DNA from 2 places in the Paenibacillus sp. MT124 genome. Region 1 is predicted to be linked to the other one. Evidence: predicted binding sites of a transcription regulator. Region 1 holds the regulator's gene; the other holds the start of a gene.
What was found. The regulator Rex, encoded in region 1, represses fermentation and respiration genes when NADH is low (regulators of the CRP and FNR family bind a similar motif). The targets are predictions, from matches to a motif close to TTGTGAAATATTTCACAA.
Positions count from the first base shown of each region.

Region 2: the regulator Rex is predicted to act here: its motif matches at 1,964-1,981, upstream of nadA (quinolinate synthase NadA).

Region 1 covers NZ_CM179500.1:4,179,562-4,187,270, reverse strand. Annotated here, with positions in the region: gene panD (aspartate 1-decarboxylase) at 1-4, shown strand, start outside; gene AC3RCI_RS18800 (tetratricopeptide repeat protein) at 97-723, shown strand; gene dinG (ATP-dependent DNA helicase DinG) at 884-3,760, shown strand; gene AC3RCI_RS18790 (redox-sensing transcriptional repressor Rex) at 3,943-4,596, shown strand; gene AC3RCI_RS18785 (amidohydrolase) at 4,583-5,887, shown strand; gene AC3RCI_RS18780 (hypothetical protein) at 5,932-6,462, shown strand; gene AC3RCI_RS18775 (hypothetical protein) at 6,763-7,290, shown strand; gene AC3RCI_RS18770 (AAA family ATPase) at 7,283-7,709, shown strand, end outside.
Region 2 covers NZ_CM179500.1:59,759-67,467, reverse strand. Annotated here, with positions in the region: gene nadB (L-aspartate oxidase) at 1-919, opposite strand, end outside; gene nadA (quinolinate synthase NadA) at 955-1,893, opposite strand; gene ftsH (ATP-dependent zinc metalloprotease FtsH) at 2,188-4,233, opposite strand; gene hpt (hypoxanthine phosphoribosyltransferase) at 4,335-4,874, opposite strand; gene tilS (tRNA lysidine(34) synthetase TilS) at 4,927-6,366, opposite strand; gene AC3RCI_RS00285 (protein kinase domain-containing protein) at 6,411-7,358, opposite strand; gene AC3RCI_RS00280 (vWA domain-containing protein) at 7,342-7,709, opposite strand, start outside.

The sequences.
Region 1 (7,709 bases):
GTAATCCACTGGTAAGGGGAATGAAATCGGTCCACCTTGCAAAAAATGAGTACAGGTCACGCACTAATCCATTTTTTCAAGGGTGGGGATGCATCGATGTTCCAGCATGTTTTCGCCGAAATGAACGACATGTTAGATGAAATTATCAAGCGCTACCCTTCCGCTGAAGGTCTGAACAAACAGGAACTGCTGCAAAAGTGGAACTTGCTGAAGCGGATGAGTGACGGGATGATTGATGAGTGGCTGATGTTTGAGGAGAAGATGAGTCAGGTCAGGGATTTAGAACAGCCGGTGGCACTCCAACCGGAACAGGAAGCCGTCACGGCTCTGCCTGAAATCCATTTGGAATCCTTTAGTCGCGGTCAGGGATACTTCAAGTTACAGATGTATCCACAGGCGATTGTGCAGTTCTCACAAATTATTGCCGAATATCCGGATAGTGCACTGACTCGGTACTATCTGGGACTTGCGCATATGAACCTCAATCAAACCGCGGAAGCGGGAAGTCACCTGCGGCTCATCGTGCACCTGAATGGTTCTCCGAGGCTGAAGGGGTTAGCCTGTAATGCACTGGGCTGCCTCGAAGCCAAGATGGCGAATCCCAAAGGAGCATGTTCCTTGTTTGCACAGGCACTCCAGCATGACCCGACGTTGACCGAACCGTTGTATAATATGGAAGCCTGCAGGCTGAACAGCGGACAACTGCAATATGGAATAAGCTGACCGTACTTGAAATTCAAGTGCAGTGCAGCGGCATCAAGACGGTGTTTTCTCCTTTAAGATCATGGAGGGAACACCGCCTTTTTTGTCAGTTAATTTTCAAATGCCCGTTTTTTTGCTATGCTGTAACATAGACTGGAATGGAAGGGACTTGTACATTGCAATGAAATTTGCCGTATTGGATTTCGAAACAACCGGCACGCAGTCCGACGGTGAGATTATCCAAGCCGGACTTGCCATCATAGATCATGACTACAGCATAACTCAAATATATAGTTCTTATGTAAAACCTGGTGTGCCTATTCCTCCATTTATTACGGGATTAACCGGGATTACTGACGAAGATGTGGCGGACGCTCCCTCACTCGAAGAGATGATGATGGAGATGGTTCCGCTGCTTGACGATGTTGTCCTTGTGGGACACAACGTGGCTTTTGATTTTCATTTCCTTCAGAATGCGCTTGACCGATGCGGCTACTTGCCGTTCACCGGACGTATTCTGGATACCATTGATTTTCTCAAAATTTCATTTCCTTCACTTGGTTCTTATCAACTGGGGTATGTATCTTCAGAATTCGGATTCCAGCACGACCGTCCTCATCAGGCAGACAGTGATGCTTTGGCAACGGCCTATGTGCTCCTGAAGTGTTTGGATGAACTGCGTCAACTGCCATTGATTACGATACAGCGTCTCAGCGACCTGTTTGCACCTGAGGACAGCGATCTGGGCTGGTTCTTCGACGGCATGCGCAGTGAGAAGGAAGCAGAGCCCATACAGGATCTGGATGGACATACGTATTACCGCCAATTGGCCTTGAATGTGAGTGATTGGACTGAGATCGGTGCTCCACGCGATGAACGCGAAGGTAATCCGCTCGAAGGTGTAAGTTTTGAGCAGTATATGGATCAGGTCCGGGCCAATCTGCAGGATACCCTGGATCACTATGAAGAACGCGAGGCACAGACACAGATGTTCAGCAGTGTAAGGCAAGCGCTGGACGAAGAAAAGCATTTGTTAATTGAAGCAGGTACGGGTACGGGGAAATCCCTGGGGTACTTGCTGCCGGCCATATATGAAAGTGTGAAGCAGGAACGAAAAGTAATGGTTAGCACGCATACCATCAACCTGCAGGAACAGCTTCGGGAGCGTGATATCCCGCTGCTGACCAAAGTGGTGCCTTTTCCGTTTAAGGCTGCCGTGTTTAAAGGTCGGGGGCACTACCTGTGTCTGCGAAAGTTTGAGCACAAGATTAACAAACGTGAGTTTGCTACACCGAAAGAAGATTACTTTACAGCGGCTCAGATGATTGTGTGGCTCACCCAGACAGAGACTGGAGATGACGAGGAGCTGAACCTCAGTGCGCGCGGTGGGGACTTCTGGGAAACGGTACAGAGCGAATCGGAATCCTGCCTGGGACGTTCTTGTCCTTGGTTCAGGAAGTGCTTCTACCATCGGGCGAAGCATGAAGCAGGATTGTCTGATATCGTCATTACGAATCATTCCAAATTGTTTACGGATGTAAAAGCAGCTCATCAGCTTCTTCCTGCTTACGATAGTCTCGTAATCGACGAGGCTCATCATCTCGAGGATGTGGCGGGTAAGCACCTGGGTCTTCACATGAAATATTTCACGTTGGTTCATACCCTGACCCGATTGTTTAAGGATAGTCGGAACGGTCAGCTTCCCATGCTGCGAACACAACTTGCGGGGCATGAAAATTCGGTGCAGTGGGGCTCAGTCATTGACCAGATGTTCCCGCTTGCTGTTGAAGTCAAAGAGATGTGGGATCGTTTGAGCGATGCCTTGTTTAACCTGCTGCCTGAGCGGAGTGATGCTTCTCCCGGAGAAACAGGGCAATTTTCCCTTAGACTGAAGCCTTCAATGAAACCGGCAAAGTGGCAGGAGCTGCAGGATTACGAGAACCAGATTTATGTCACACTGGGGGACTTGATCCGCAAGGGAGACAAGCTGCTTCTTGAAGTCAAAGAAGACCAGGACGATTATCAATCGGATAGCTTGATCACGGACATTACAGGTCTGCTTAAGGATTTGGCAACGCTCAAAGAAAACCTACGTTTCTTCATGCGAATGGATGATGCCAAAACGGTATACTGGATGGAGGCAAGCGGCCAGTTCCGCAGCAAATCACTGCAGCTGTATGCCGTTCCTGTCGATGTTAGTGCACAGTTGAAGGACATGTTCTTCGATAAAAAGAAAAGCGTTGTCCTTACTTCGGCTACGCTATCGGTCGATAAGTCATTTCAGTTCATGATTGAACAGCTTGGCTTGCAGGAAGCAGCCGATAATAACCGTTTGCTGACGTCCATGCTGCCATCGCCATTCCGGTATAGGGACCAGGCTTTGCTGGTCATCCCTCGTGATTTCCCAAGCGTAAAAGGCAGTGTGGGGGATGCTCACTTTGTCGACATGCTTGTACGATCTCTGGCCGAAACGGCTATTGCGACAAGGGGCCGTATGATGGTGCTCTTTACTTCATACCGAATGCTGCGCCAGGTGTATGACCCATTAAAAGAAGCGCTGTCGGGTAACGATATTTCGCTGCTCGGTCAAGGCGTTGATAGTGGTAGTCGTTCCAAGTTAACCCGCAGGTTCCAGGATGCGAAAGCAACCGTTCTGCTGGGCACCAGCAGTTTCTGGGAAGGAGTAGATATCCCTGGAGAGGCTTTAACATGTCTGGCCATTGTCAGATTGCCTTTCCAGCCACCGAACCATCCACTCGTCGAGGCGAAGAGTGAACTGCTGCAGGAACAGAAAAAGAATCCGTTTATGAAGCTGTCTGTTCCACAGGCCGTCATTCGTTTCAAGCAGGGATTCGGCAGGCTTGTTCGTACGGCTAAGGATCGGGGTATAGTCATCGTTTACGATACACGGGTCATTGAGTCTTATTACGGAAAGTATTTCCTATATTCATTACCTGGTCCCAAAATGGAACATATGCTGACTGAACAGATGGTTCCACGGATTAGCGAGTGGCTGGAAACGCCGGCTCAGGACGCGTCTGCTTCGAATCAGGAGTGACATCGTTGCGCAATAAGGGCTTCTCGCTGTAAACTTTATTAAAGTGTGAATTATTTTTGAAGCACTTTTAACTTGATATCTTATAAGGCATCTTGCATGATTTCATTCGGAAACGAAAAAGGTTATGCGGGATGCTACATTTTTATTTATCTATTGTGGCCTTGGTAAGGGGGAGTAATGTAATGAAATCAGATAAAATTTCGGAAGCTGTGGTACGCAGATTGCCTGTTTACTTGCGCTATTTGAATGAACTGCATCAACGTGAGGTGGGCACGGTGTCATCACAGGAACTGGGACTACGCCTGGATCTTAATCCTGCCCAGATTCGCAAAGACCTTGCATACTTTGGGGACTTCGGTCGCAAAGGCATTGGATATGACGTATCGTATCTAATCGAGAAAATCCGTCATATATTGAAAATTGATCAGCAAATCAATGTTGCTCTGGTCGGAGCTGGTAACTTGGGACATGCATTGTCCAATTACAACGCCTATCTGAAAGACAACATGAAAATTGTTGCTGTTTTCGATGCATACGGTCCTAAGATCGGCAGTCAGATTAACAGCCTGAAAGTACAGCCCATGAATGAACTAACGGACTCGGTCAAAAAAGATAATATTCGTATTGGTATCATTACCGTTCCGGATACCGAAGCTCAGAACGTAGCCGATCAGCTCGTGGAATCCGGCATTGAAGCGATTCTGAACTTTGCACCAACCATCTTGAAAACACCACCGCACGTCCGTATTCATCATGCTGATTTTACAACGGATCTGCTTAGCCTTGCTTATTATCTGGAGAACGGAAAGGACGACGAGGAAGATGACGACAAATAGATGGGTAATTCATAACGGCAAATTTGCTGTAAATAGTGGTACGGAATGGACCGTGGTTCAAGGATATATGGTCGTTGAAGATGACAAGATTGTGCATATTGGTGAGACACTGCCGGATGGAGATGAGAGCCTGCCGAAGGTTGATGGCAAAGGACTGGTCTTTTTGCCGGGTCTGATCAATACGCATGGTCACGCAGCCATGTCCCTTCTGAGAGGTCACGGGGACGATCTGGCCCTGCAAGTATGGCTTCAGGAGAAAATGTGGCCTATGGAGGCGAAAATGACGTCTGAGGACGTGTATTGGGGCACCTCGCTTTCTGTATTAGAAATGCTGAAAGGCGGAACAACGGCATTCCTGGATATGTATGATCATATGGACCAGGTGGCAAAAGTGGTTGAACAATCCGGGATTCGTGCCGCATTGGCACGTGGTGTCATTGGTCTCTGTTCCGAAGAAGAGCAAATGCGCAAACTGCAAGAATCGGCTGCGTTTGCACGCGAGTGGAACGGACAGGCTGGTGGTCGAATTACGACGATCATCTCACCGCATGCGCCGTATACTTGCCCTCCGGATTACATAGAGAAGCTGGTACAGGTTGCACATGATCTGGATCTGCCGCTGCACACCCATATGTCGGAAACCCTTCGCGAAGTCGAACAGAATGTAACGGATTATGGACTGCGTCCAGTGGCACATCTGGAAAAGCTCGGTTTCTTCTCTCGACCTTCTCTTGTAGCTCACGCCGTACATTTGAATGATGAGGAGATTGAAATTCTGGCACGCCATGATGTAGCGGTCTCTCACAATCCGGGAAGCAACCTGAAGCTTGCTTCGGGTGTTGCGCGTGTTCCGGATCTGCTGAAAGCTGGAGTAACCGTATCTCTCGGAACAGACGGACCAGCAAGCAACAACAACCTGGATATGTTTGAAGAGATGAGACTGGCTGCTTTGATTCATAAGGGAGTATCCGGTGACCCAACAGCGGTTCCAGCGGGAGAAGCGCTGCTACTTGGAACGGGGTATGGTGCCAAGTCCATCTTCCTGAACAATACGGGAGCACTTCAAGTCGGCATGAAGGCTGATTTCATTGCGCTAAATATTGAACAAGCACACTTCTATCCGCACACGGATCTAATCTCTCATACCATTTACTCCGCTTCAGCCAAGGATGTGGAGCATGTATGGGTTGACGGCAAACAGCTGGTGAAACATGGTGAATGTCTTACTATGGATGAAGAGCGCATTCTGCGCGAGTCTCAACTTGCATTTGACGGACTGCTCGCCCGTTAATTTCAGAATAGCAGCAGCGTCATAGGGGAAAGGAAGTTCGGCTTTTGAAAAGAAAAAAGAAATGGATCTGGATCTCGCTGCTCATCCTGGTTTTGATTCTGTTTGGATTACAGCGCTTCTATGTCTATATTACCCAGGACCAGCGCAACGAAGAAGCGCTAGCTATTCAAGCGGCGCAGGAGCAGCTCGGGATAACTTCTTATGAGGATCTCCGAAAATACGTCTGGGGTCAAAAAGAAGGCGAAGATAACATTTACTGGACGATGATGGCCAAAAATAAAAATAATCAGGACATCGCCGTCTGGGTTAAGTTTGATGCAACCAATAAACCGGTCACAGGAAGCAACGCTGTGCACAGTGAATTGCTGCAGAACGGGTTATCGGAAGCACAAGTTCGCAATCGATTCAGCTCTGAAGTACCGGGCGGAGAGATCAAACGAATTATGCCTGGAGTCGTCAATGGCGTCTATGTATGGCAAGTTTATTACAAAGATGATACGCACAACTATTATCGATTCTATCGCTTCAGCAATGGAGAACAGGTTGATTTGGTCTATACGATTCCAAACAGTTAAACAGATATTCAGAGATTTTTCAGGTAAAATCTTCAAAGAACCGGCAGACGGAACCCCGCCTGATCCGGTTTTTTGGCGTATCTCGAAAATTATTCTGGATTTGAATAGTTAAAATTAATAATTTATTCATATTTTCGCCTTCGAAATTGTATATACGATGTGATATACTCAAATATGTATTCAAGGTTACATCAAACAGGAAATAAAACCTGTTGGGCACATCACAGGTCATTCGTACACAATTCATATTATGCCTATAAGCTATAGGGATGGGCCAAAAATTTGGGAGGGGAAACTCACTTGAAGCTAAAAGTATTGCCTATTGCTTTAACTGCCGTCATTTCAGCCGTTGTGTTGTTTGGAGGTTGGTTTGTGTATCGTCAGGTGGCCATGCAGAATCCGATTGAAAAAATGGTAACCCAGTATGAAGGGGTTAATGATGTTCAGTTAACTATTAACCGCAATGATGTACAATTGAAACTTGATTTGCAACCAAATGTAGATTTGGGCAGATTGGTTCAATATATTCAGAAAGAAGGACAGACCCTGATCGGCTCGCGCTCATTGAAACTTGATGTCGTTGATCATTCGAATGAAGCCCTGGAGAACTGGTGGGGCGATGCAATGTTTACCGTCGCTCAGGCGATGGAGAACAAGCAGTACACCGAAATTACACCAACATTATCCAAGATGGCGACCAATGGTATTCAAGTGAATACAGCCATGGATGACAATAACGTATATGTAAGTCTTAGAGACGGAGATGCCAGCAAGTTTATTATTCTGCCGCGTGTACCCGGCCAGATAGGAGTGTGGCCTAATGCCTAAATGGACGAAGGAAGTTGCCATTGGTTTTGTCCCCGTGTTGATTATCTTTCTCGCTTTTATTGGTGTGAATATCTTTCCGATTCTGATCGCAGCAGCGGTTGTGGGCGGATTGCTGCTTATGATGCAGATGCGGGGTGGCATTACCGTTGGAGCGGGTCAGGAACGTAAGCGCAAGAAAAAAGGACCCACCAAGCTGACGTTTGAAGAAATTGGCGGCCAGGATAGTGCCAAGCAGGAGCTGCGGGAAGCTCTTGATTTTCTCATCAAACATGAAGAAATTCAGAAGTTCGGGATTCGCCCATTGAAGGGGATCCTGCTTACAGGCCCTCCAGGAACAGGGAAAACCCTGATGGCCAAAGCGGCTGCACATTATACTGATTCCGTATTCGTTGCCGCTTCAGGCAGTGAGTTCGTAGAAA
Region 2 (7,709 bases), 2.4 Mb from region 1:
CAAATGTACTGTTTGTCATCTCCATCTCACTAACAATCGCTCGTGCAACAATATCGCGCGGAGCGAGTTCAAGCTGTGGATGATAACGTTCCATAAAACGCTCACCTTTGATATTTCGCAGAAACGCTCCTTCGCCCCGTACCGCTTCAGAAACCAAGAAGCGCGGAGCACCCGGATAACATAGGGATGTCGGATGGAATTGAATGAACTCCATATCGCGAATGACTGCACCTGCACGATATGCCATGGCAACACCGTCAGCTGTGGCAACCTCCGGGTTGGTTGTATAGCGGTACAATTGCCCCGCCCCGCCGGAGCAGAGCACCGTAGCACGCGCTTTTACAAACACCTTTGTACCGTCAGACTTCTGAACCAATGCCCCTACACATTCTCCGTGATCCGTGATCAAGTCAATGACAAAATGCTCATCCCAGACTTCAATACCTGAATGTGCACTTGCCTGAGCTGCGAGAGCCCTCACGATCTCGTATCCAGTCGCATCACCATTTGCATGCAAAATACGGCGGTGACTGTGCGCACCCTCCTGCGTCAACGCCAGCTCGCCGTTCTCCACATCAAACAATGTGCCCAGACGGATTAGTTCCTGTACTCCATCCGGGCCTTCGTTTACCAATGCTTCCACTGCCTCGCGGCGACACAGGCCCGCTCCAGCCACAAGTGTATCCTGTAGATGGTACGCAGGGGAATCATCTTCAGCGATTACCGCAGCGATGCCACCTTGTGCATAGCGGGTATTGCTCTCCAGTAACGACTTCTTTGTAATCATCAATACCTGATTATGTTTGCTTGCCCTGATGGCTGTATATAATCCGGCAATGCCAGAACCAATAACTAGTACGTCCGTCTCCACAATGGGCAGCTGGGACAGATCAAAATCCACTATATATTGCGGTATCATCCTATTCACCTGTCTCGGAGCAAGAGTAGCGCATGCTACTTCACCAGTAACATGCGCTCTAGCGATTCTCTGGCTTTGTCGGCAACGGCCGGTGGTACGTAAATTTCCGGCTTCATCGTTTCCAGGCATTTAACCAGTTTCTTCAGGTTGTTGACCTTCATGTTTGGACACACCAGGAACTTGGTGGCAAAATGAAACTGTTTATCCGGGCTATCCAGTCGCAGCTGGTATCCTGTACCATCTTCCGTCCCCACGATAAACTCCTTAGCAGAAGAATTTTTACAATATTCAAGAATGGCTGTCGTGCTGCCTACAAAGTCTCCCATCTCCACGACTTCTGGACGACATTCCGGGTGTACGACAAACTCGGCATTTGGATATTTAGCTCTCATCTCAACGACATCTTTTACAGTCAGCATATCGTGAGTGTTGCAATACCCTTCCCAGATAATCATTTTTTTGTCTGTGTGCTGCTGAACATAATGTCCGAGGTTTTTATCCGGCACCCAGATAATCTCATCAGAATCAACAGATTGAATAACCCGGACTGCATTGGCCGATGTACAACAGATGTCGGTCTCCGCCTTAATCTCAGCCGAGGAATTGATATACGTCACTACTTTTGCATTGGGATGCTGCGCTTTCAGTTTACGCAGGCCCTCAACATTGACCATGTCTGCCATGGGGCATCCAGCACGTTCATCCGGAATAATAACCGTCTTGTTCGGGGCCAAAATCTTAGCGCTTTCACCCATAAAATGAACCCCGCAGAATACAATGACATCCGCATCCGTTTGTGCGGCTTTCTGTGCCAATAGAAATGAATCCCCACGAAAATCGGCTACTTCCTGTACTTCGTCACGTTGGTAATAATGAGCAAGAATAATAGCATTACGTTCCTTCTTCAACTCCATCAGCCGCGCTCGCAGCTCCCGGTTCATCTCAGCCTTGCGCTCTAAAGCCAGAGCTTCCACCTGTGATCCTCTCCTTTGACGGACAGCGCCATGCGCCGTTTCCTGTGACTATCTGCGTCGATATTTTCGCTTGAGAAACGAATCACAAGCGGTTTAACACCTAATGTACACAACGTTCACGACTCTGTCAATAAATGAAAAGGGCACAGAACAACACCCTAATCAACCGTTTCCTGCGTAGTTCGCGCTCTAGCTCGCAGTTATCATTATCTCTGCAATTTGAACAAAACGCACAAAAAAAAGAGAGCCTCTCGGCTCTCTTTGATCTGTTCTCAGAACAGGTTCTGTTAGAAATTAAGACGTTGGCTTCGTACCACCATCATCTGGATCATTACTGTTGCCTTTATCCAGATTCGGAGCATCGTTAGGGATATCTCCGGCAGGTGGTTCAGGTGTTTCGTCTTTGCCTTGAATGCGAACACGCACATCACCGATGTTATCGACGATTGGTTCTCCGCCTTCACTTGGCGTACCTTCGTTATCATTATCGCTCTCCGGTTTTGGAGTCAAGGAACCTGTCTCGATCAATTGTTTGATCTGATCCATTTCCAGTGTCTCCACTTCAAGCAACGTTTGAGCGATCAAGTGCATTTCTTTGGAATGTTTTACGAGCAAGTCCTTACATTTCTCGTAACATTCATTGATAAAGCGCTGCATTTCCTGATCGATCTCATAAGCGATGGAATCCGAGTAATTCTGTTCATGGCCAATATCCCGTCCAAGGAATACCTGTCCTTGTGAACTTCCGAATTGCATAGGTCCCAATTTCTCACTCATACCGTACTCCATAACCATGCTGCGAACAATACCTGTCGCTTGCTGGAAGTCACTGTATGCACCAGTACCAATTTCGCCAATGAACAATTCTTCTGCCACACGGCCCCCGAGGAGCCCTGTAACTTTGTCCAAGAGCTCTTGCTTGGTAACCAGCATACGGTCTTCTTTTGGCAACATGATTACATATCCACCCGCACGTCCGCGCGGAATGATGGTCACTTTATGTACCATATCGGCATGTTCCAGGAAGTATCCTACAATGGTATGGCCTGCTTCGTGATAAGCAACAATTCGTTTCTCGCGATCACTGATGACACGGCTTTTCTTCTCCGTACCTACGATGACACGGTCGATCGCCTCGTCTACCTCACGCATGGAAATATCTCTTCTGTTACGGCGTGCCGCAAGCAATGCCGCTTCATTCAGGAGATTCTCGAGATCCGCACCAGAGAAGCCTGTTGTACGCTTCGCAATAATATCCAGTTTCACATCTTTTGTGAGTGGTTTGTTACGGGAGTGTACTTTCAGTACCGCTTCACGACCTTTTACATCAGGGCGGTCAACCGTAATTTGACGGTCAAAACGTCCCGGACGCAGCAAGGCAGGGTCCAGAATATCTGCACGGTTCGTTGCAGCCACGATGATAATACCCTCGTTGGCTCCGAATCCGTCCATTTCAACGAGTAACTGGTTGAGCGTTTGTTCACGTTCATCGTGACCACCGCCAAGGCCAGCTCCACGCTGACGACCTACAGCATCAATCTCGTCAATAAAGATGATACATGGGGCGTTTTTCTTTGCATTTTCGAACAAGTCACGTACACGGGATGCACCGACACCGACAAACATTTCGACGAAGTCAGAACCCGAGATACTGAAGAACGGCACACCCGCTTCACCTGCAACGGCACGAGCAAGCAACGTTTTACCAGTACCCGGAGGCCCCACGAGCAATACGCCCTTAGGAATCCGTGCACCTACAGCTGCGAATTTGCGAGGATCTTTGAGGAAGTCAACGACCTCAACAAGCTCCTGCTTCTCTTCATCCGCACCTGCGACGTCTTCAAATGTAACCCGCTTCTTCTCTTCGTTATAGAGACGGGCACGGCTTTTACCAAAGTTCATTACTTTACCGCCGCCGCCTTGTGCCTGATTAAACAGGAAGAAGAACAGCAGGAACATAATGATCAAAGGAATAAAGGATGTCAGAAGTGTCAGCCAGATGCTGTCACCTCTCATTGGCTCCTGATTTAACTTGAAATTATTAGCTTCACTTGCCGCTACAAGCTCACTAATCGCTTCATCCGTAGGAGGAATGTACGTTGAGAAATTTTCTGATTTGGCTTCGCTAGGCTTCTCTCTATATTGACCGGTCACAAGAAAAGACTGACCGTCGAATTGAACCGTCAATTCCGAGATGTTGTTCGCCTTAACCGCCGTGCGCAACTGATCATATCTAGGATTATCTGTGGCTTCGCCGCCATTGCTGACGAACTGCACTATGCCCACCACGACTAAAAAAAGAATCAAATAAAAACCAGAATTCCGGATGAACCGATTCATCCCCTACCTCCTCTCGAGACACTTTAATTATTTTAACATAGCCCGACATGGCTTCTCAACAGAAGGCACGAGCAGAACTGGGCTTGGAACTAGCATGCTTATTAACTGCTGTATACTTCCGGTTTCAAAATCCCGATGTAAGGGAGATTTCGGTACTTCTCGGCATAATCCAAACCATATCCGACGATGAATGCGTCAGGAATGTCAAAGCCGGTGTAATGAGCTTCAAGCTCAACCTTACGGCCTGAAGGTTTGTCAAAAAGCGTAACCACGCGCACCGTTTCGGCACCGCGATTTTGAAGCAGTTCAATTAAATAACTGAGCGTAAGTCCACTATCGATAATATCTTCGACAATGAGAACCTCACGGCCTTCAACCGAGACGTCGAGATCCTTGATGATCTTAACAACGCCTGACGATTTGGTGGATGCTCCATAACTTGATACTGCCATGAAATCCATTTCAACAGGTACCGTTATGTTTTTAACCAAATCAGCCATAAATATAAACGCACCCTTGAGCACACAAATGACCAAAGGATTGCGACCTGCATATTCGGCACTTAGTGTTGCGCCTAATTCCTTGACTTTACTTTGAATTTCTTCTTCACTGATCAATACTTCCTGAATGTCGTTCTGCAACTGTGCGAACCTCCTAAGTTATACTATGAAAGCCTTACCTGAACCATAACCACTACCCCTGAATCGCTGAATTGCCTACAGTCATGTACAGGATGGCGGAAGTATCCTCCTTCACCGGTGCAATACTCGACCGGCGAACACCCGGCAACCAGACAATGTTGCCTGCTCCGTCACAAACCACGGGAATACGCGGACGGACAGAGGGGGGGATTTTTTCATCGATGAAAATATTTTTCACCTTTTTGCTTCCGTTTAATCCCATGACTTTCATGGTATCTCCAGGTAACCGCGAACGCACAACCAGCGGCATGAGCAGTTGATCCGCATCAAATGCGGCCTGATCAGCCGTTTCCGGTACAAGATAGTCCTCGGGACTCATAGGAACGATCCGAAGATATCGGTCAATCTCCCTGAGTGAAAGCTCATAAGTTCCGTTCCATTGCACGAGACGATACTCGAAAGATTGATCCTGTACGTCTGTCCGTAAGCCAAAGGAAACCAGATCATACTCCCGGGTACAAGCAAGTGTCTGTCCTAAATCTAGGCTCCAGGTCTTCGCATAAGGCTCTATCACCTTGCGGCGAATGGTTTCGATACGGGTAAAGTCGACAAAATCACTGTCCAAAGGCAGATAATTCAATATTAGTTTAATCAACCTTCGTTGTAAAGCGACATGTAACTTCAAAAAGGAAGGCACCTCAAAGGTTTGCCTTCCGCCGTTCACCTGCACTAGACACCTGTATGCGTCATATGCACCTTGCTCCATGAAATCGTCTTCATCGCCCACAATTTCGGCAAGCCGATTCAAAGACGGCGTGAGCTGTCCATTATATTGCCCCAAATAAGGAAGCACATCCAAGCGAATGGCATTGCGCCGATATTTACGCTGGGAATTGCTTGCATCATTAAAGTACAGAAATCCCTGAGTATTACAAGCTTCTACAAGGTCTGTCTTGTTTATACGAAGACATGGACGAATAAGTTCCACATTTTTTTCACGGCGTTTAAACTTCATTCCGGACAGTCCGGTTAACCCGCTGCCACGTAATAAATGAAGCATAACGGTCTCTGCCTGATCATCCGCATGATGTGCCAGAGCAATGCTTGCTGCACCATATTTATCAGCTACCTCATGCAGGAATGCATACCGCCTATCGCGTGCTGCTTCCTGTGATCCCTTCCCTGTAAGCTTCATATAGGAAGGAATATCGGCCTTCACCCATTCAAAAGGAATATTCAGCTGTGCTGCCATTTTCCCGACCATTTCGGCTTCTTCATCGGATTCTGCGCGGAATCCGTGATGTACATGAGCACAGACCAGTTCCAGCGGGACATGTCTCGTACTGATCTCATGCATAATATGCAAAAAAGCCACCGAGTCCGGTCCGCCCGATACTGCGACAATGATCCGATCCCCGGGAACCCATAACTGATGCTCTTCCGCTGCCTCCAGCACATGATTCACCAGCTCGTTCCAGCGTAAAGCCTCCATACCTGTTCCTCATTCCTTGCGTTATGTATATGCACCTGTAAAAATTAAAAACGCAGTGCATAGATGAGTACCCCAATAAGTAATATAACCGATACAGCGAATGCATTTTTAAGCCAGCGTGGTGTAGTGCTTGATGAACGCCGGCGAAGAGGTGTAGGCCGGGCCATCATGTCTTTCCAGGCCTTGGCTGCATGTCCGGCATCCCGGAACTGTCCCCGAAGGGCCTGAATCGTCCAGTTACGAAAAGGTCGGAGCCTTTCGCTCCGCTCCACCAGGGCCGTGAGCTGATTGACACTCCGCAGTTGTGGCAATCCTTCGGCAGCCAGCGCCTTGAGTGCTTCACCCTCCAATACATGAATCAGTAACAGGGCAAAAGCAAAAACATCGTAGGTGCCATCTGCTGTTCGGCTTCCGCCATTCCAGAAGCCCCTATCATACCATTCGGTAAACTGTTTCACACTTCGTCCAATCGACGTTACTCCACCATAATCAATGAGCTCCACTTGACCAAAATCGGATACCAGTACGTTCTGAGGCTTAAGATCACCAAACACCCATCCCGCCTGATGTAATTGTGCCAGCTTCTGCAAGAGTCTAAGCCCAACCAGCAGTGTCCAGTCCGTCCCTTGACGCCTGATGAAGTGGTGAAGAGCTTCACCCCGAACATAACGCATCACATAAAAGGGAATGTCCCGTCCCTGAATGGCATAATCGTCCACATCCTTGAGATAGGAAGGAATACCACTTTGCTTCAGGGCCTCATGATTACGCTGTAGCTGAAACGATTTGAGCACATTGATCTCTGATTGCAGATCAAATGGATCAAATCCCATCTTAAGTGCATAGTGCTTGCCATTCTCACCCCGCTGGACAAGAAAAACGATGCCGTTGGCGCCTTTGCCCAGCAGCTTGCGAATCGTATAACGGCTGCGATTCCATTTTCCCGTAATTACTGTTCCTGGCGGGAAAGAGGCATCAGACAACGTTGTCACCGAGCATCCCTTCTCTTTCAATGCGATAGTTCCCTTCTATTTCCTGCTGTCCCTCCAGTGTACCATAACGGTAAAAATCAATCACCTTCTGAATCGCAGGACCTGTCGGGGTCGCACCTTTCATCTGCAGACGTCCAAACAGCGAACGGACACTGCCTAGATCCGATGTCCAGTTGATATCCATCACAGCCTCTTCTCCACTATGGCGACCCGGGAAATGAAAGACCGAGAGCTTGCTCTGCCCTACACGCGACTGCAAGCTCAACATCAAATCCCGGATTCCTTCTTCAACCGCAGCGAGCTTCGGCTTCATGCTTGCACTTACATCGATCAACAGGATTACCTGAAGAG